One region of the Weizmannia sp. FSL W8-0676 genome, then DNA from elsewhere that is predicted to be linked to it. Evidence: riboswitches for the same ligand, from Rfam matches in the RefSeq annotation. Region 1 holds a riboswitch; each other region holds the start of a gene.
What was found. Region 1 has a riboswitch for S-adenosylmethionine ahead of NST20_RS03820 (O-acetylhomoserine aminocarboxypropyltransferase/cysteine synthase family protein). Riboswitches for the same ligand answer to the same signal wherever they lie in the genome.
Positions count from the first base shown of each region.

Region 2: linked by a shared signal. The riboswitch ahead of NST20_RS13990 (YezD family protein) and the one ahead of NST20_RS03820 (O-acetylhomoserine aminocarboxypropyltransferase/cysteine synthase family protein) in region 1 are both predicted to bind S-adenosylmethionine.
Region 3: linked by a shared signal. The riboswitch ahead of NST20_RS13470 (sulfite exporter TauE/SafE family protein) and the one ahead of NST20_RS03820 (O-acetylhomoserine aminocarboxypropyltransferase/cysteine synthase family protein) in region 1 are both predicted to bind S-adenosylmethionine.

Region 1 is NZ_CP151954.1:811,276-817,785, reverse strand. It holds gene NST20_RS03830 (S41 family peptidase) at 1-1,311, opposite strand, end outside; gene NST20_RS03825 (homoserine dehydrogenase) at 1,763-2,746, opposite strand; gene NST20_RS03820 (O-acetylhomoserine aminocarboxypropyltransferase/cysteine synthase family protein) at 3,007-4,305, opposite strand; SAM riboswitch class I at 4,409-4,516, opposite strand; gene cls (cardiolipin synthase) at 4,615-6,060, opposite strand; gene NST20_RS03810 (peptidoglycan DD-metalloendopeptidase family protein) at 6,289-6,510, opposite strand, start outside.
Region 2 is NZ_CP151954.1:2,841,240-2,847,749, forward strand. It holds gene NST20_RS13975 (AAA family ATPase) at 1-1,446, opposite strand, end outside; gene NST20_RS13980 (hypothetical protein) at 1,446-2,522, opposite strand; gene NST20_RS13985 (bifunctional GNAT family N-acetyltransferase/carbon-nitrogen hydrolase family protein) at 2,822-4,366, opposite strand; SAM riboswitch class I at 4,508-4,614, shown strand; gene NST20_RS13990 (YezD family protein) at 4,731-4,910, shown strand; gene NST20_RS13995 (hypothetical protein) at 4,999-5,262, opposite strand; gene NST20_RS14000 (IS110 family transposase) at 5,495-6,510, shown strand, end outside.
Region 3 is NZ_CP151954.1:2,719,586-2,726,095, forward strand. It holds gene dhaK (dihydroxyacetone kinase subunit DhaK) at 1-492, opposite strand, end outside; gene NST20_RS13455 (PTS sugar transporter subunit IIC) at 901-1,938, shown strand; gene nfsA (oxygen-insensitive NADPH nitroreductase) at 2,364-3,107, shown strand; gene NST20_RS13465 (amino acid permease) at 3,350-4,684, shown strand; SAM riboswitch class I at 4,996-5,103, shown strand; gene NST20_RS13470 (sulfite exporter TauE/SafE family protein) at 5,258-6,148, shown strand.

The DNA of each region.
Region 1 (6,510 bases):
GCCTTTATCAAACTGGAACGCCTTAACGGCATTTTCCGTCTGGATATCGAAATAACCGTCTTCCCTGCCCGGCGAAAAGCCAAGGCTCTTTAGCATTTGCTGGGCGGTTTTGATTTGGGCGTTGTTCATATCCTTTTTCAACATGCGGCTGATTTGCAAAGCCTGGGCGTCGAAATAATCCGGCTGTTTCACTTCAATCGTCGGGGCAATGCCTTTATGATGGATCCAGTGGCCGTCGGGCGTAAGCCATTTAAACATGGTCAGTTTGATGATGCTCTCATCTTCCATCGGCACCGCTTCCTGCACCGTCCCTTTGCCAAATGTCCTGGCGCCGATTAATGGATAATTTTCCGTTTCATGAAGCGCTGCCGCCATAATTTCAGAAGCGCTTGCGCTACCTTTATCGACGAGGACCGCAACCGGATAAGCCTTTTTTTTCTTCAGTTTGGACACATACTGGACACGGTGCCCGCTCCGTTCCTCAATTTGCAAATACGGCTTGTTCCTTGTGACAAACTGCTTGAGAATCGCTTCAACACTGGAAAGAAGGCCGCCCGGATTTCCCCGTACATCAATGACAAGCCCTTCCATGCCGCGGTTTTCAAGTTTTTCGAGCTGCTGCGCAAAATCTGTTGCCGTATCTGTTGAAAACTGGGTAATGCCAATATAACCGATTTTTTTCCCGTTTGCCTTTTTCATTTTCGAGTAGACCGTGTCAAGCGGAATTTCATCACGTTTGACCGTCACTGTCATCTGTTTGCCGGAACCGGCCCTTGAAATGCCCAGCTTTACATTGGAGCCTTTTTTCCCTCTAATTCGTGTTGTCACTTCATATAAGTCCATGCCTGCCGTACTTTTTCCGTTGATTGTTGTAATTACATCTTCCGGGCGCAGCCCCGCTTTTTCGGCCGGGGAGTTTCTATAAGGAGAAACAATCAGTATTTTTCCGTTTTTTTTGGTGATTTCAGCGCCGATGCCTTGAAAAGAGGAATCCAGCGTGTCGTTGAATTGCGCAGCTGTCTCTTTGTCCATATAGACGGAATACGGATCGTCCAATGTACTGACCATGCCTTTGATTGCGCCTTCCACGAGTGTTTTTTCGTCAACTTTCCGGACATAGGAACTTTTAATTAATTGGTATGCCTGGGCAATTTTTGTGAGATCCGGCATATTGCTTGTCCCGCCGGTTGTTTCCTGGCGGGCGGGGGCTGCCTTGTCCTTTTGTGAAAACCATTGGCCCGCCGTATAGCCGCCGCCTGCACCGGCAAGCAGCGATCCCGAAATCGCAAGCGCCAGCCATTTTCGTTTCATGGTGATGCCCTCCTTGTACAAGAAGCGCCGCCAAAAAGCGGGGCTCTTCCTCTCGATAATTCAATATATGTACAAGCCGGGGGGCATATGCCGGGCAGCGGAAAAAGCCGGTGAAAGTCCCGCAGAAGGTGCAAAACAGGCTGCCGTGAAGCGAAAAAATGGGTGTTGCAAACGGGCTCCGGTTTCTTTAGGGGATACGCCATCCGGCCATGGCCATGCTGTCCACGAAACGGCACGAACGGCGGATGAGGCCATAAACAATTAGATTCAAAACGGGGTAAACCGTCACTTTCTCGCCAATTGGATTCAAAACAGGTAAAAAAAAGAAGCCTCTCCCGCCAAGCCGAGCAAGCGAAAACGGAAGAAGCTGAAAAGAGGTTGAGGGGTTCTCCCCTCGCTGAAATGCTATCTTAGAATCACAAAGGAACTTAAATCCGCCCGGATAACCGGTTCACGAAACGGCATCCAATTGCGGAACAGGCCGGTAACCTGCTGCAAAGTCTTCAATCATGGCGCTGGCTGTCGGAAATTTTCCGGCACCTGGGCCGGTAAGGGTAATTTTTCCAACCAGGCTGCCGTAAATGGTGACGGCGTTGTTGACGCCTTCCACCGCATAAAGGGCATGTTCGGAAGGAATAAGGACAGGCTTAACGGATGCTTTCAGCGTGCCGCCGTCACGGTATATGTCCGCAATATGCTTATAACGGAACCCCTTCCGATCCGCTTTTTCAATATCCGCAAGCGAGAGCCCGCCTATACCTTCAACTTCTACTTTCTCCCAGTCCGGCTGGGTTCCGAATACGAGCCGGCTTAAGATCATCAGCTTGCAAAAAGCGTCCTGCCCTTCCACATCATTGCCCGGGTCAGCTTCTGCATAGCCGTGCTGCCTGGCGATTTCCAACGCTTCTTCAAACGGAAGATGTTTTTCGCGCATTTCCGATAAAATAAAATTGGATGTCCCGTTTAAAATCGCCTGCACACGCTGGATGTCATTGACCTGAAGCTGCTGGGAAATCGTCCGAATCACAGGGATGCCGCCTGCGGTTGTCGCTTCATAACCGACAAACACGCCTTTTTCTTTCGCTTTTTCAAGCAGCACATTCCCATATCTTGCAAACATGACTTTATTGGCAGTAATGACGTGGCAGCCTTTTTCAATCGCTTGTAAACAGTAAGAAAAGCCTGGTTCTTCCCCGACAATCGCTTCAAACACGACTTCAAGGCCGGGAATGGCAAGAATTTCCCGGAAGTCCGTCGTGACGAGCACAGAACTGTCAATGTTCCGCTTTTTACGGGGGTTTTTGATCAGAACCGCTGCAATCTCTACCTCGGCATGCAGCTTTTCTTTCAGCTGCTCCCGGTGGGTCCGGACGGCTTCATACACGCCCTGGCCGACCGTCCCGAAGCCGAGCAGCGCTGCTTTAATCACCCTCATTTATCCAAAAACCTCCCTGCAATATAGCGCTATTCGCCTCTGAAGCGTTTTGTTCATTTAAAACATCAAGCGGCCCGGCGGTCTCCGGTGCAGCCGGCACCCATAAGCTCCCGATCCGGAACAGGTGTGCAGGCCGTCCGTGCCGACAAAATTGTATAGTGGGATCAGCCCGGAACGGATCCCGTGCAAGTTTTCCGGATCGCCTGTTGGCATTCGCCGTGGCGGCCTTCGCACGAACCTGCCTGGCCCGTTACCTGCTTTTACCGGGCTGTAACGGCCGTCGCTTTTGTAATGGCTTGATCGAGGTCGGCTGTCAAATCTTCGACGGCTTCGAGCCCGACAGACAAGCGGATCAAATCACCCGTGACCCCTGACTTTTCCAGTTCTTCATCGCTCAGCTGCGAATGCGTAGTCGTTGCTGGGTGGATGATCAGCGATTTCGCGTCGCCGACATTCGCTACATGCGACCACAGCTTGATATTGTCGATCACGCGCCTCCCTGTTTCCCGGCCGCCTTTCACACCGAAGTTAACAATGGAGCCGTAGCCGCCGTTTAAATATTTTTGCGCCAGCTCATGGGACGGATGGTCTTCAAGGCCCGGATAATTGACCCATGCAACATCCGGATGGTTTTTCAGAAATTCCGCGACTTTCAACGCATTTTCGTTATGCCTTTCCACGCGCAAATGCAGCGTTTCAAGCCCTTGCAGGAATAAAAAGGCGTTGTCCGGGCTTAAAGCCGGCCCGAAGTCGCGCAAAAGCTGAACGCGAAGTTTTGTGGCGAACGCAGCCTGTGCCGTGTCGACGCCGTAGCGCAAGCCGTGGTAGCTCGGATCCGGTTCGCTGAAGTCCGGGAATTTCTCTGTGTTCCAGTCAAAATGCCCGCCGTCAACGGCAACACCGCCGATCGCCGTTCCGTGTCCGCCGATCCATTTTGTCGCCGAATGGACAACCACGTCCGCTCCCCATTTGATCGGATTCGAGCCATACGGAGAAGCAAACGTGTTGTCGACAATCAAAGGAATGCCGTTTTCATGGGCAACTTCCGCCACTTTTTCCACGTCGAGCACCTGCAGGCTTGGGTTGCCGATAATTTCCGCATACAATGCTTTCGTTTTCGGGGTGATCGCCTGGCGGAACGCTTCAGGGTCAGACCCGTCCACAAACTTGACGTTAATGCCGTATTTCGGCAATGTCACGGCAAACAAATTATATGTGCCGCCGTAAAGATTGCTGGCGGATACGATGTCGTCGCCCGCACGCACAATATTCAAAATGGAGAAGGCAATGGCCGCCGCGCCGGATGATAAACCGACAGCCGCCGTTCCGCCTTCCAGTGCGGCAACGCGTTTTTCAAACACATCCACAGTCGGATTGCCAAGGCGGGAATAAATGAAACCTTCTTTTGATAAATTGAAGACGCCCTCTGCATGTTCTGTATCCGGAAAAACGTAAGAAGTCGTCCGGTATACCGGCACGGCGCGCGAGCCTGTCGCCGGGTCCGGTTCCTGGCCCCCGTGCAGCAATAAAGTTTCCGGTTGTAATGATGATTGTGTCATTTTTAAATCCTCCTGGTTTTTTAAAATTTTCCTGCGAAAGATGGAAGAGGAAATGAAAAACCCTCTTCGTAAGGGAAGAGGGTTACAATGTATGTAAGTTCCTCCCTTATCTTTCAGACGCATGTCTGTAGGAATTAGCACCTTTTCAGGCAAATGCCTGAAGGTTGCCGGGCTTCGCAGGGCCTAGTCCCTCCGCCGCTCTCGATAAGAGTTTCTTTTCATAATTCAATTTTGAATGACTTATTGTTTAAGATTATAGAAGACCAATGGCAAACCGTCAACCTTTTTTTGAAAAATTTTCTTTTTCTTCTACAAAATTGGCGATAACAGCCGGGAAATGGACTCTTTAAACCGTACATAAAGCGGCCGGTTCTGGTAAACATGGAGCGTTAATTCGGTTGATTTGGCCATGTCGTCCCGGAAAATGCCGGCAAGTGTGCCGGAAAGCTCGCGGTCGTACAGCACGGCGTTCACTTCAAAATTGAGGCGGAAACTGCGCACATCAATATTGGCCGTGCCGACGGAAGCAATTTTCCCGTCTACGACAATCATTTTCGCGTGGATGAACCCATTTTGATAAATGTACACTTTGACGCCCGTTTTTAACAGCTGGCCGATGTTGGAAAGCGTCGCCCAGTAGACAAACATATGGTCCGGTTTATTTGGAATCATAATCCGGACATCCACTCCGGATAAAGCGGCAAGCGTCAGCGCGTTCAGGAGGCTGTCATCCGGAATAAAATACGGTGTTTGCAAATAAATATATTTTTTGGCGGAATTGATCATTTTAATATAGCTGTTTTTAATCTGCTCCCATTCGGAATCGGGGCCGCTTGAGACAATTTGGATATCGGTTTCCCCCTGCGGCGGGATGACCGGGAAATAACGTTCTTCATCTCTTACATCGTGCGGTGACGCCTGATTCCAGTCCAAAATAAAGCGGGTCTGCATGGCATAAACAGCGCTCCCGGCAATCCGTAAATGCGTGTCCCGCCAATAACCAAATTTTTTATTCAGGCCAAGATACTCATCCCCGACGTTAAAACCGCCGATATAACCGACCCGTCCGTCGATAATCGCCAATTTCCGATGGTTTCTGAAGTTGACGCGCAAATTAATGAGCGGGATACGGGCAGGAAAAAAGGACGCCACTTCCCCTCCGGCTTCAATCAGCGGCCGGAAAAATTTGCGGCGGAACAGCATCCGCGATCCCATATCATCATAAAGCAGCCGCACCTTTACGCCTTCTCTTGCTTTTTGGGACAGCAGTTCAATCAATTCATGGCCGAGACGGTCATTCCGGAAAATATAATATACAAGATGAATACTGTCTTTTGCATTCCGGATGTCTTCAAATAAAGCCTGGAATTTTTTCCTGCCGTCTGTGAAAATATCGACGTGATTGTCCTGGGAAAGGATCGCCCCGTCATTCATCAGCAGCATATAAACGAGATCCTTATACTGGGCTGTCCGCTCATCATGAAACGGAAACCGGTTTTCGCGCAGCAGTTCAATCTGCTGCTGGGAAATTTCCTTAATGCCGATCTTCTCCTGTACCTTCCAGTCAAAAATTTTCCGGCGGCTTAAATTTTGCCCGAATACCAAATACAGGATAAAGCCGGCAATCGGCAGGAATAGCAGCACCAAAAGCCAGGCCCAGGTTGCGCCGACATCCCGCCGTTCGAGGAAAATAACGGTTCCTGCCAGAATAAAATTCAAAAGAAACAAGATAACCAATAGTACCGTTACAATCATTGCGTTCTCCTTTTCGTACACCCTTTGTTCCTGTTGTAGGTTTGTTCCCGGCCGGTATCCGGGAACACGGTGAAGTGTTTTGAAATTGATATAGGATATGTTTGCGCAGCAAAAATAACAATTGTATCATACCATAATATTTGCGTCTTACCTATCATACAGCACTTTCCCTGCCATTGCATGCAAAAAGAACCGCACCAATAGATACGGTTCTTTTTCACGCCTTTATTAAAAGTTAACGTAGTTTCTCGGGTTTTGGGCACCGGCATGTGGCGGCGGTGTCCAGCGGCCGTTATAAATTTCAAAGTGAAGATGGGGCCCTGTTGATTCCCCGGTATTTCCCATTGCGCCGATCTGCTGCCCTTTGCTAACGTGCTGCCCGGTGCTGACGCTGTACGAGCTCAAGTGGGCATAAACGGTCGTGTACAACTTCCCGTTAATATAGTGGGT
Region 2 (6,510 bases), 1.3 Mb from region 1:
TACATTTTCACGTATCGCAATCGTTGGCGGATACTGAGCGGAATTATAGAGTCGGCTTTCCAAATCGTCATTATACAACCGCAGCACTCTTTTTCCATGATCCATTTCCAGAATAGAAAGAAACTGTGAGAAATAATGTTCGACACGAGCCAGGTTCATTTCATCAAAACAAATAATAAACAATTTATCCTTTTCATCTTCTGCTTTTCTTAAGGCATTGATCAAGCCTGAATCTCCCGGACGGTACACCATATGGAGGGTATCCGCATAACCAATTAGATCTGAATCTGACGTCCATGAAGGGCTCACCGGTATGAGCGTATATTGAATCCCTTTTAATCCCAGCGCATGGCTGTAAAGTTCCACCAAATTCGTTTTGCCAGTGCCACTCATTCCCGAAAGAATGACAAGGGAGGAGGACTTCATGCACGTATGAAAATTGATCAAGTCTTTTTTCTCATATACAAACCCAAAATCCCTCGTTGTGGTAAACAGTTTGTCCAAGAATTCATTTTCTTTGGCATTGTAAGGTGTTAAATCCGGATCCGGTGTTTGAAGCCCTTCTACCTGCAGAGTTGCTGCTGCTTCAGCTTGCATTTGCACATTAGGTATCTTTTTGGGATCCTCCTGCACTTTATTGGTCTGTTCAATTGCCGGATTTGCTTCCTCTTTTTCTAACTTTTCCAGGTTTAATGGGACAGCCTGCTCCACAAGGGTGGTCAGTTTTTGGTAAAGTTCAAGCGGAACAAAGACAATGTTTGGAATCTCATCACTAAAATAGCATTCTTCAATCCATTCAGGTGTCAGCCCAACTTCTTTTAATTCGCCGTGGATTTCAAAGTTAAAACCGCCATGCGCGTGCTGGTGGTGGTCAATTTCACCAAAAACCGAAAACTGGTCATCTTCTTCGCCTTCTTCTCGCCACATCACCAATGAAGGCGTGTCATCTGGCTCATGAGACAAATTTTCCACTTTTCCAACGAATTTTTTGTTGTATAATCTGAATAAAAACTCGTCTTTATCTATGTGATGCGCTTCCTTGTTGAAAACGGGAACAGGAATTAACTTCAGGTCAGTGTGGAAACTCGGCAATTTCGAAATGATCCGGACATCGATTGCATTAAATACTTCTTCGTGATTATAACGCAATCTTTTTTCTACCTTAAACACAAACAAGCGGTCTTCCAGCCACTCTCTTAACCGGTTTTTCCGCTCAAAGTCAGTTAGGCGATAATCATCCTCAAAACCCCATCTTTCCAAATCGGAATAAAATCCGGTTACCGTTTTCACATTTGGAAAACTTGCTGCAGGTTGTGAAATAATTTTAATAAAGTATTGAAGGCTATCCTGTTTATTGATGATGATGGTGTCTCGGTTCGATAAATCGAAAGGATCCGATTCTGCCAATACACCAATCATGTCATTTTCCCATACTTTTACGCCCATTATTTAATCCCTCTTTCAATGTATTTCTTGACAGATGGAAAATCTTTAAACTCTCTTACTTTTTGTGTATAAACATTTTTTATCTTCTTTTTGAGCCATGGCGGAACAAGGTAGGCCATCATCCAAATTTCGTCTGCATGCTCCAGCTCCCCGGTTTGTACTGCCTCTTTGAACTTATTTGCCTCAATCGTATGAAATAATGGATTTTCGGACTCATCAATCAACTTATTTTTCGGATCTCCTATAATGTAAATTTGCCGGGCAGCCGCTGTACTTTCAGACGGTTTAGATTCAACCCACTCATCCGTTTGGACTGCGGCAGCCACTTCTTTATTCGTGTTCAACAGCAACGCGTTTAAGTGTGAAATTTCCAATTTGAGTTTCTGAATCTCATCTTTTAATTGCTGCATTTCCGCCTCAGATGTTTTTTTCCACTCATTGAGCCTATTCTTCTGTGTTCTTTCGTTTCCCAATTCTTGCTGAAGTTGTTCTTTTTCCTTTTTCCATGATTGTTTCTCTGCCTTCCAGTCTTTTTTTAAGCGGGACAGGAGCAATTCAAACTTCTTAATGCTTTGCTGTAATTCCTGGTTTTTTTTCTGTGATTTTTGCCACTTTTTCTGCCAATCTGCTAAATCATGTTCATCTTCTTGCTTTGGTGGTTCTGTTTTTTCAGTTAAAACTCTTAGTTCGTCTAGACTGGAGAGACCATTTTTCTTGCAAACCAGCTCCTCGAATTGTTTCGCCCGTTCATGATGACGATCCTCAGGACTGGAGTAGAGCGCTCCGAGAATCAAATGCAAAGTTTTTCCGTCCTGATACAACTTGAATAATTCATGTACTGTTTTATCTCTTATATCGTCTTCGTCTTTTGCTGCTACTATCTTATAAAAGTCCTGAATCTTTTTTAAGTTACTCTGCTTCAGACACTCCTTGGTCACCAATGCCCTTATTCTCGTAATATCTTTACTAGTGATATGCCGAAAGCCTCTTATACTTATTTTCCAAATCTTGATTAAATTTGCTAGTTCATCATCTGGAATGGTACTAAATATTTTCTTCCATATTTCTTTCTCCATCTTTTCCCCTCCTGATTCTATTTACTTATCATTTTACTTTATAGTGATACCGATAGAAATGCCTTTAACAGTCTTTTTTTCTGTCCCCTGTAATCAAGTGCAATCAAACTGATCTGATTCACTCTCTTTTCTTCGGTCTATATAAAATGAACTGAAGTTTTTACATTAAGCCCGGGCACCACTGCATAATGGAAGCTTTTTACAGCAGGCAACAGAGCCGCGATATTTTGTTCACTTTATATAGCTTTTTTTAAATGAAAAAAGTGCTTACCCCTTAAGCACCTTTTTCGTTTTCCTTATTATGATTTGCTATTGATTTTAATCTGATACAAATCTCTTCTCCGGTCGGCCAGTTGCCGGACGGAGCCGCTGTTGCGGTTGCGGCGCAGTTTCTCAAGATCGACATCGCCGACAACAACGGTATCGACATTGGGATCGCATTCCCCGACAATGCCGTCCCGGGCAAAGCCGAAATCGGAGGGGGAAAAGATCCCGGACTGGGCATACTGGATATCCATGTTTTCCACGTGGGTCAGGTTGCCGACTGTTCCCGCAATACAGGTGTACACCTGGTTTTCAATGGCCCGCGCCTGCGCGCAGTAGCGGACGCGCAAATAGGCCTGGCGGTCGTCCGTGCAAAACGGGACAAAAATAATGTTCGCACCGTGGTCGACAGCGACACGGGCCAGCTCCGGAAACTCGATATCATAGCAAATCAGAATCGCAATTTTCCCGCAATCCGTATCAAATACATTGAGTTCGTTTCCTTCCGCGATCCCCCACCATTTCCGCTCATTTGGCGTAATATGGAGTTTGGTCTGCCTCTCAATCGTCCCGTCGCGCCGGAACAAAAAAGCGACATTGTAAATGCCCCCGTCTTCTTCCACAAAATGGGACCCGCCGATAATGTTGACATTGTAGCGTACGGCAAGCTCTGTAAACAGTTCAATATATTGGTCTGTGTACCCGGAAAGCCGGCGCACTGCCTGGTCAGGGCGTTTTTCTTCCAGGTAGGACATCAACTGCGTGGTGAAAATTTCCGGAAAAACGGCGAAATCAGAACCGAAATCCGCGGCCACATCGACATAATATTCTACCTGTCTGACAAAATCATCGAAGGAATCAATTTTTTTCATCATATATTGGATCGCTGTAATCCTGACCGGGAACGAAGCATGATAGACACGGCGGGACTTCGGCAAATAATCGACGTTATGCCATTCCATAAGCGTTGCAAATGAAGCGGATGCTGTATCATCCGGCAAATACTGCCTGTTGATCCGCATAATCTGGAACCCTTCAAGCAGCTGGAAGGACAGAACCGGGTCATAAATATTGTGCATCTCGACTTCTTCCACGTATTCGCGCGGGGTCATTTTGTCTTTATATTTGCTGTAATTCGGAATCCGGCCGCCAATGATGATGCTTTGAAGGTTCATTTTCCGGCAAAGCTCTTTCCGTGCCTCATACAAACGGTGCCCGAACTTCATGCGCCGGTATTCCGGGTCGATCATCACTTCAATGCCGTACAGGTTGAGCCCGTGCGGATTATGGTTGGTAATGTAGCCGTTCGCAGTGATCGTATCCCATGTATGCTGGTCTTCGTATTCATCGAAATTGACAATTAAGCTGGAGCAGGAACCGACGATTTTCCCTTCGTATTCCACGCAAAACTGCCCTTCCGGAAAAATCCGGATATGGCTTTCCAGCTGCTCGTGTTTCCACGGCTCCATCCCCGGAAAACATTTTTTCGACAATGCCATAATATCATCAATGTCTTCAAAGCGGATGTTCCGCACCTCGATTTTCTTCTCAAACTTGGATACATCTGTCTCTGGCACAATCTCACACCCTTAACACACTTTTTCTATTATCATACCCTATCCGAATCGGTTTTGCCCGAAAAGCAGCTGAAATGCCGAAAATATAAGTTGACAAATCGGAATAATATTATTTATCATAGTTTTAACAAATTATTTCTATACAGCTTATCAAGAGAGGGGGAGGGACTGGCCCGAGGAAACCTCAGCAACAGATTCTTTTTGGGAATACTGTGCTAATTCCAGCAAGCGCCAAGCTTGGAAGATAAGTTAAGGAGCCGCGCCCTCTTCTTAACTTTTCTTGAAGGGGGCCTTTCTTTTTTGGATCATCCGCATTGCCGGCCGGACCACCACGCACACACGAAATTTATTTTGGGGGGTATGAAAAATGGCTCATATTGATGAAACGAAAGTAGCCCGCATTATGGAATCATTGCAAAAACTGGAGTTTGGAACAGTGGTCATTTCGATCCATGAAGGAAACATCACACAGATCGAAACAACCGAGAAAGTCCGGTTTGCACTGGAAAAGAAAAAAGCGGCACTTCCCAAACAAAAGATGGGATGACGGGCGCCGGCATTCCGGTTATCTCTTTTCCCGTTGTTCGTGCTACACGAATGCCGGCATTTGGATATCGTCCAAATGCCGGATTTGTTTAAGAGTACAGTGGTATGGAAATTTGCGGAAATGCTGTTTTTAAAGCAGCATTCAGGCGGCCAGCCGCTTGCCGGTCAAGTTCATAAAACCCATCCTCGTATAATAAGTTTAAATCCAAAGTGGATGTCAATTTCCAGTTCATTCTGCTGCTCATTGACAAGTGAATATAAGATTTTGTATTCCGGGCGAGCCCGGAATACAAGTTCGGACTTGGACGCTTCGCGATGTTCCCGGATAATGGTCTTAGGATCGTTTGGGTCAATGCTTCCCCTCCTTGTAGCCTGACTACTCGAAAAGTCTGCATCCCCAGGTTCTTGCTTGAACGTCTAACCCGTAGGCCGTTCCTCCGGATCTCCGTGCTGGAAATGAGCAGTTCCAGGCAGCCCACGGCCCGGATGAGTTCTCATACGCGAGGCTGACAGATCGGCAAGCCATCTGGGGATATCCCGAAGCGTCCGATTCCATCGATCCCAATACAGAGAGGAGGAAATCATATGCCCTTATTTGTCGGTATTGACGTGAGCTCCAAAAACCTCGATGCCTGCCTGATGGATGGAATGGGGGAAACGTTAGCCACCCAAACGGTGACAAACAATCTTCCCGGTGCCTCTGAGTTAAGAGACACCATCCTCCAACATGCGGAGGCGGATGACACCATCCAGATCGCCATGGAGGCCACATCTGTGTATAGTTGGCACCCGGCAATGTTTTTCCATGAAGATCCCGAGCTGAAACAGCGTCGTACAAAGGTGTTTACCCTGAATCCGAAGCTGGTGAGAAATTTCAAAAAGGCTTATGCCGAGATGGACAAGACCGATCCCAAAGATGCCTGGGTAATTGCGGACCGCTTGCGTTTCGGGAGATTGCCGAAATCCGTGATTCAGTCAGAACAATACCTTGCCCTTCAACGGTTAACACGGATGCGCTATCACCTGATTCAAAGTTTAACCCGGGAACAACAGGTATTTTTGAATCATCTGTTTTTCAAATTCAGTGCCTTTAACCTTGAAGTGGATACATCGGTCTTCGGCCATGCCATAACGGAATTTTTGCTTGAGGCCTATAGCCTCGATGAAATTGCCCAAATGCCTCTGGAGGACTTAGCGATGTATCTCCAGACCAAAGGCCATGGCCGCTTTAGCGATCCCGAGGATTTGGCCGCATCCATCCAAAAAGCTGCCCGGTCCTCTTACCGGCTTTCTAAATGTGTGGAGGATTCGATTGACTTGGTCCTGGGCAGTTCTATTGAGATCATCCGGCATCTTAAACGCCAAATCAAGGATTTGGATAAGGCGATTGCCCGCGTTCTTGATGGAATCCCGAATACCCTCCAGACCATTCCGGGAATAGGCCCGGTGAGCTGTGCTGGGATTCTCGCTGAAATCGGCGACATTGAGCGCTTTGACGACCAAGCCGCGATCGCAAAATTTGCCGGATTGTTCTGGCCCCGCCACCAATCGGGTGATTTTGAGGCTGATGACAAAATGCTTGCGCGTACAGGCAATCGTTA
Region 3 (6,510 bases), 1.4 Mb from region 1:
TGCTGCCGCGCCCAGAATTTTATGGACAAGAACGGTACCGGCAACGCCGCGCTTTCCTGCTGTATAGGTGCTGTCTTCTACCGCGATGTCATCGTCAACCACGATCTTCTCCACCTGAATATCTTCCATTTCAGCTAATTCCTGGGCCATGTCAAAATTCATGACATCCCCTGTATAATTTTTCACAATCATGAACACACCGGCGCTCTGGTCGGCTTTTTTAATCGCTTCAAAAATCTGGTCCGGCGTCGGCGAGGTAAACACTTCACCGCAAACTGCCGCAGACAGCATTCCTTCCCCGACAAAACCGGCATGGCTCGGTTCATGCCCGCTGCCGCCGCCGCTAATGAGCGCCACTTTCCCTTCATCCCGGAAAGTACGATAAATGACGCCTGTCCCTTCCAATCGCTCCACTTTTCCTTCATGGGCGTACACAAATCCATCCAGCATCTCATCGACAACTTTTCCAGGGTCGTTTATAATTTTTTTCATGGCGTATCCCTCCGCATCCTTATGTCCTTTCTTTTGCCCGGCACAACACATTCTAAAACACCACTTTTATTATACCGCTTCCATCGTGAAAAAAAATCATTTTTCATGTCAAGCCAGCAATCACGGATGCCCATTTTTTCTTCATCAACCCTATGTCTTTTGTTTCAACCGCTATTTTTTCAGTCATTTTCTGCTTTGAAAAAACCGGGATTGTTTTCGATCACTTTTTATCTAAAACAGCCTGCTTTTTAGTACTTTTATGCATATATGCACACACGCGGTAAAGTATTAAAAATTTTTGTTGACTATAATCTGAATGTTTTATATAATCATACGCAAACAGACAAGCATCGGCGCTTATCCGGCAGCGCCAGCAGCGAGGTCAAAACAAAATGGGGGCTTCCACTAATGAAAGATTTCTTTAGCAAACTGTTAAACGGAATGAGCATAGGCATTGTCGTTTCTCTGATCCCAAACGCCTTGCTCGGGGAGATATTGAAGCTTATTATCCCGCATGCGCCTTATTTGCAGCATGTTGTGGATGCAACCGTTATCATCATGAGCATGCTGCCTGTATTGATTGGCGTTATGGTCGGCATTACCTTTCAATTGACACCGATCCAGATTGCAAGTGTTGGCATTGCCGCAATGGTCGGGAGCGGCGCCATCGAGAAAACGGCTGCCGGCGCATTTGCTTTAAACGGGATCGGGATTGTCATCAATACAGGGATTACTGCGGCATTGGCGGTTTTATTCGTCAAGTGGGTCGGAACAAGGTTAAAGGCTTATTCCATCCTCCTGGTCCCGACATTAAGCATTTTGATACCGGGCATGATCGGCCTCACGATTTTGCCGTTTATTAAAACGGCTACCGGGCTGGTCGGCATTGGGGTGGCACATGTGACAAGCATGCAGCCTGTCGTAATGGGCGCGATTATCGCCGTCATTTTCTGCCTGATTATTTTATCGCCGATTTCAACAGTCGGCGTAGCAACCGTTATTATGCTGTCAGGTGTCAGTTCAGGGGCGGCAAATCTTGGCATTTGTGCCGCCGGGGTCGGGCTTGCCATCGCCAGCTATAAAGCCAACTCGCTCGGCACCGCCCTTGCCCATGTACTTGGCTCGCCGAAAATTCAGATGCGAAACTTCTTTATGAAGCCGAAAATTGCTTTCCCGATGCTCATCACCGCTGCCGTGCTCGGTGCGCTGGCCGGCGTCTTTCATATTCAGGGCACGCCTTACAGTGCAGGATTCGGGCTGTCAGGCTTAGTCGGCCCGCTCAATTTCATGCATCTTGCTGAAGGCGGCTGGACTGCAAAAAATATTGCCATTATGCTGAGCACTTTCTTTGTGTTACCGTTTATCTTAAATATCGGAATCATTTACGTCTTTTCAAAAAAATTAAAGATGATCAAATCAGAAGACTATCAGCTTAATTTTGAATAACATAAAACACTGCAGCCCTTCGGATCAGGGTTGCAGTGTTTTTCTTTTCATCAGGCAGAAATTCCGGGACTTCGGAAGGACCGGCCTTGCGTGATACAGCGGCATGAGACAGTTACACATTCATCACTTTGTTAAATGGTGCAAAATGGAATCGAGCGCCTTCACTGGCTTCTGCCCCGCCGTAATCATAAAGGAGGATATGATCTCACGGTGTAAATATGGACCTCCCGTCCTCCGCATGACCATAACTCGAAGTTCAATTTGGGTATACCAAAACGAAAATAGGTTAATTTAGCCTTAATCCAAATATTTTTTGGCAGACCATCGTGGCCATGCTGGACAACAAGCACCTTTCATGCCGGCCGTTATTTTCTGTGCTATATTTGAACATACAATGGACTCACCAAAGACAGGAGTGTAAAAGAATGAACACAGTCATTGAAACGATTCTCAATCACCGGTCGATCCGCCATTATGAAGACCGGCCCCTATCTGATGAACAAATCCGCCTGATTGTGGAATCCGCGCAGGCAGCCGCCACTTCTCATTTCGTCCAGGCTTATACGATTCTCGGCATTCAAGATCCCGGACGGAAGCAAAGATTAGCAGAACTGACCGGGAACCGCCATGTCGGAACATGCGGCCATCTGCTCATTTTCTGTGCCGATCTCCATAAACATGCACTTGCGGCGGAAATGGAAGGCGTAGATGCGCAAGATACACTTGAGACAACGGAAAAATTTATGGTCGCGCTCATCGACACGGCACTGGCCGCGCAAAACGCCGCGCTCGCTGCGGAATCGATGGGGCTTGGCATTTGTTATGTCGGAGGCTTGCGCAACCGGCTGCCGGAAGTGGCCGAACTTTTGAAAATCCCGCAATATGTCCTTCCGCTATTTGCAATGACAATCGGCTATCCGGCCGATCCGTCTGCGAAAAAACCGCGCATGGCGGCTGAGCATGTTTATTTTGAAGATGAATACCCGGCTGATGAACGTCTTTTGCGCGATCTGAAGGAATACAATGAAACGGTATCGCAATATTATACAAAACGCACAGACGGAAAAAGGAACGATACCTGGACAGGCCAAATGGCACAATTTTTTAAAGAACCATCGCGCGTTTTCATGAAGGAATTTGTAGAACGCCAAGGGTTTGATAAAAAGTAGAGGGAGCTGGCGCGTATTTTCCTCTGCCCGTCCCGGGGCACAAACTTAAACAGAACGGCGAGATACTACAATGAATGGTGTCCCGCTGTTTTTACATTTTACTTTGGTGAAATATGGATGCATCTGCCATCCGGCGATTCCATTTTTTTGTATATCAATATTTCCTTTTTTCTGCTAAAATAGAATAAATGCTTTAGCACTGAAAAGCGTTTATCTAAAAAAGAAAAGTGAGATTGATAGAAATGGAAAAAAACCAACATCATTTGCAAAAAGGCTTGTCACCAAGGCATGTCCAGTTCATCGCATTGGCCGGGATGATCGGAACCGGCATTTTTAAAGGCAGCTCCGATACCGTCAGCCTTGCCGGCCCGAGTGTTGCCGTTTCTTACCTGATCGGCGGCGCGCTTTTATTCATTGTCATGTCAGCGCTGGGGGAAATGGCGCTTGTCCACCCCGGCCTCAACGTCCAAAATCTGATCCACAAAGCGTTCGGCAGCCGGGTTTCTTTCATTATTGGCTGGCTGTACTGGATCAACTGGGTCATTGTTACAGTCGTGGAACTGCTTGCAGCCGGGAGCTTCCTGCAATTCTGGGTTCCCCACGCGCCATTGTGGCTGCTCAGTTTGCTCTGCGCCGCTTTCATAGTCGGCATCAATTTAACTGAAGTGAAGTACTACGGCGAATTTGAATTTTGGATTGCCGGCATTAAAATCATCACATTGATCGTTTTTATCCTGCTTGGCGCGCTGATTTTATTCGGTTTATTCCCCGGGACATCTTCCATGCTGTCCAACTATACAGCGCACGGCGGGTTTTTCCCGAACGGGCTTCACGGTACGTTCAGCGCTTTTCTGATCGTGATGTTTTCATACGGCGGCGCGGAACTGATCGGCGTTACCGTTTCGGAAACGAAAGACAGCGAAAAAGTGCTGCCGCGTGTCATTAAACAGACCGTTGTCCGCGTCATGCTTTTTTATATTTTGCCCATCCTGATCATTTGCGGCATTATCCCGTGGAACCAGGTTTCTTCCGTGGAAAGCCCGTTTGTGCAGGTGTTCAGCCGCACCGGGATCCCCGCTGCCGCCCATGTGATGAATTTTGTGCTCTTGACGGCCGTTCTTTCTGCCGCCAATTCCGGCATTTATGCCACTTCGCGCACACTGTTCAACATGGCGCAATCCGGAGAAGCGCCGCGCGCCTTTTTAAAAATTTCCCGGAAAGGCGTCCCGCTCACCAGTATTTTGCTGACCTCACTGTTTATTTTAGCCGGCGTGATTCTGGCCTATCTTACGCCGGATGAGGTCATCAGCTATTTGATGACCATCCCGGGATTTACCGTCGTCCTTGTCTGGATCGCCATCTGTGCAGCCGAACTGCGGCTCCGAAAGTCGTATGAAAAATTGCCTTCCTTCCGTGTAAAAGGGTACCCTTTCATGGTCTGGATTGCACTGCTTGCACTGGCAGGCATTTTCCTGTCTTTTTTGCTGGGCGGCGGCAACCCGATTGGTACAAGCATCTGCCTCGCTATTTTAATCGTGCTGGTCGTCCTGTCACTGAAAATCAAAGCAAAGGAATAGGCTTGTGTTGATAAAACCGGTTCCTTTGGACGGGAAGGGGACAGGCACGGGTGGATAGCGCGTATCAAACTGCCAGAATGGGCGGGACCGCTAACCCGGTTGGACTATTGAATAGAAGCAGCCATAATGCCCCCGCGCATCCTAAAACAAGCTTTTTAACACCAATCCGGCGTAAAGAAAAAACTCCCGACACAGCGTAATCTGATGGGGAGTTTTTTCTTTATCCCCCCATTCGTATAAATCCTATAAAAAAACTTGCAATAATTATATTGACTTCCATTTATTTTCTGATAAAATTTTAAACAACAAATCACTTATCAAGAGCGACGGAGGGATCTGGCCCAATGAAGTCCGGCAACCTGCAGCGAGCAGCAAGGTGCCAATTCCAGCAAAATGGGTACCATTTTGAAAGATAAGCGCTTATCCTTTACTCGCTGTCTTTCCGTAAAATGGCGGAAAGATTTTTAATTTCTGCAAGGCCGGCCGTTTGACCCAGGATAGACCCTGATGCGTATAATCCCTCTACATCAGGATGAATCAAATTTATGGATGAAGAAAGCGGGGAACATGAACATGCAAAAATTAATTGTCTTAGCACTTGTCGGCCTTGCCGCACAATTGGTGGATGGATCTCTCGGAATGGGTTACGGGGTGACTTCTACCTCACTCCTCTTGGCTTTCGGAATTGCGCCGGCTGTCGCATCAGCTTCTGTGCATTTGGCGGAGGTTTTTACAACGGCGGCTTCCGGGGTCTCTCATATGAAATTTGGGAATGTCGATAAAGGGATCATTTGGAAACTGGTTGTACCCGGGGCTGTCGGCGCCTTTCTCGGGGCAACCGTTCTCAGCCATCTTCCTGCAAGCACATTAAAACCGTACATTTCTATTTTTCTGATCGCCCTTGGCCTCTATATTCTTATCCGGTTTCTGATCAACGCGCGCGGGGCGTTGAAAGTTAAAAAGAAGACCGGGTCAAACGTATTTTTCATCCCGCTCGGCTTTGTCGCAGGATTTTTTGATGCAACGGGGGGCGGCGGCTGGGGCCCTATCGCCACACCGGCTTTGCTGTCCAGAAATGACATCGAACCGCGGAAAGTGATCGGCTCGGTAGATACAAGTGAATTTGCCGTATCCCTGGCGTCAAGCATCGGTTTCCTTTTATCCCTCGGCGCTATGCAGATTAACTGGATCTGGACGATCGCCCTCATGCTTGGCGGCCTGATCGCCGCACCGATTGCAGCCTATCTGGTTAAAATTTTGCCGGCTCATTTGCTGGCTGTCATTGTCAGCGGCATGATTGTGTTCAGCAACGTGCAAACTTTATTAAAAATGGCCGGCGCCGGAAGCGGGTGGTACGGCGTTACCTATACAGCCATTGTGGCAATATGGGCAATCCTCATTTTCTATACAATCAGAAAACACAAGCGGGCAGTTGCCAGCGCCAGCGTAAGCGTCGCAGAATAAGGAACATGTTCGGGCAAGGGATCCATTGCCCAAATTGTTTTTTTAAAGCCGTTTTTGACAATAAACGGGCTGAGGCGTTTCTATGCGAACGAACAACGCCATTTTTGCTTCCTTTATGCAGATGCCCTCTATGTGAAGGAAAGCGGCCCCGTTTTTCCACCTAAACCAGCCATTCCTTAACCAGGCACCGGCAAAAATGATCCATCACCAATTTTTCAATACCGCACGCCTAAGTGAAGGCAGGCCGCAAACTTCTTTTAGCGGCAAATGCACAGAGGCGCGTTTTGTGATTTTTTTGTGGGCCAAAACATGGCTTACCCGCGCCCGTCCGGTTTGCAGCCCCTGTTTATGCCGCCGTCCGC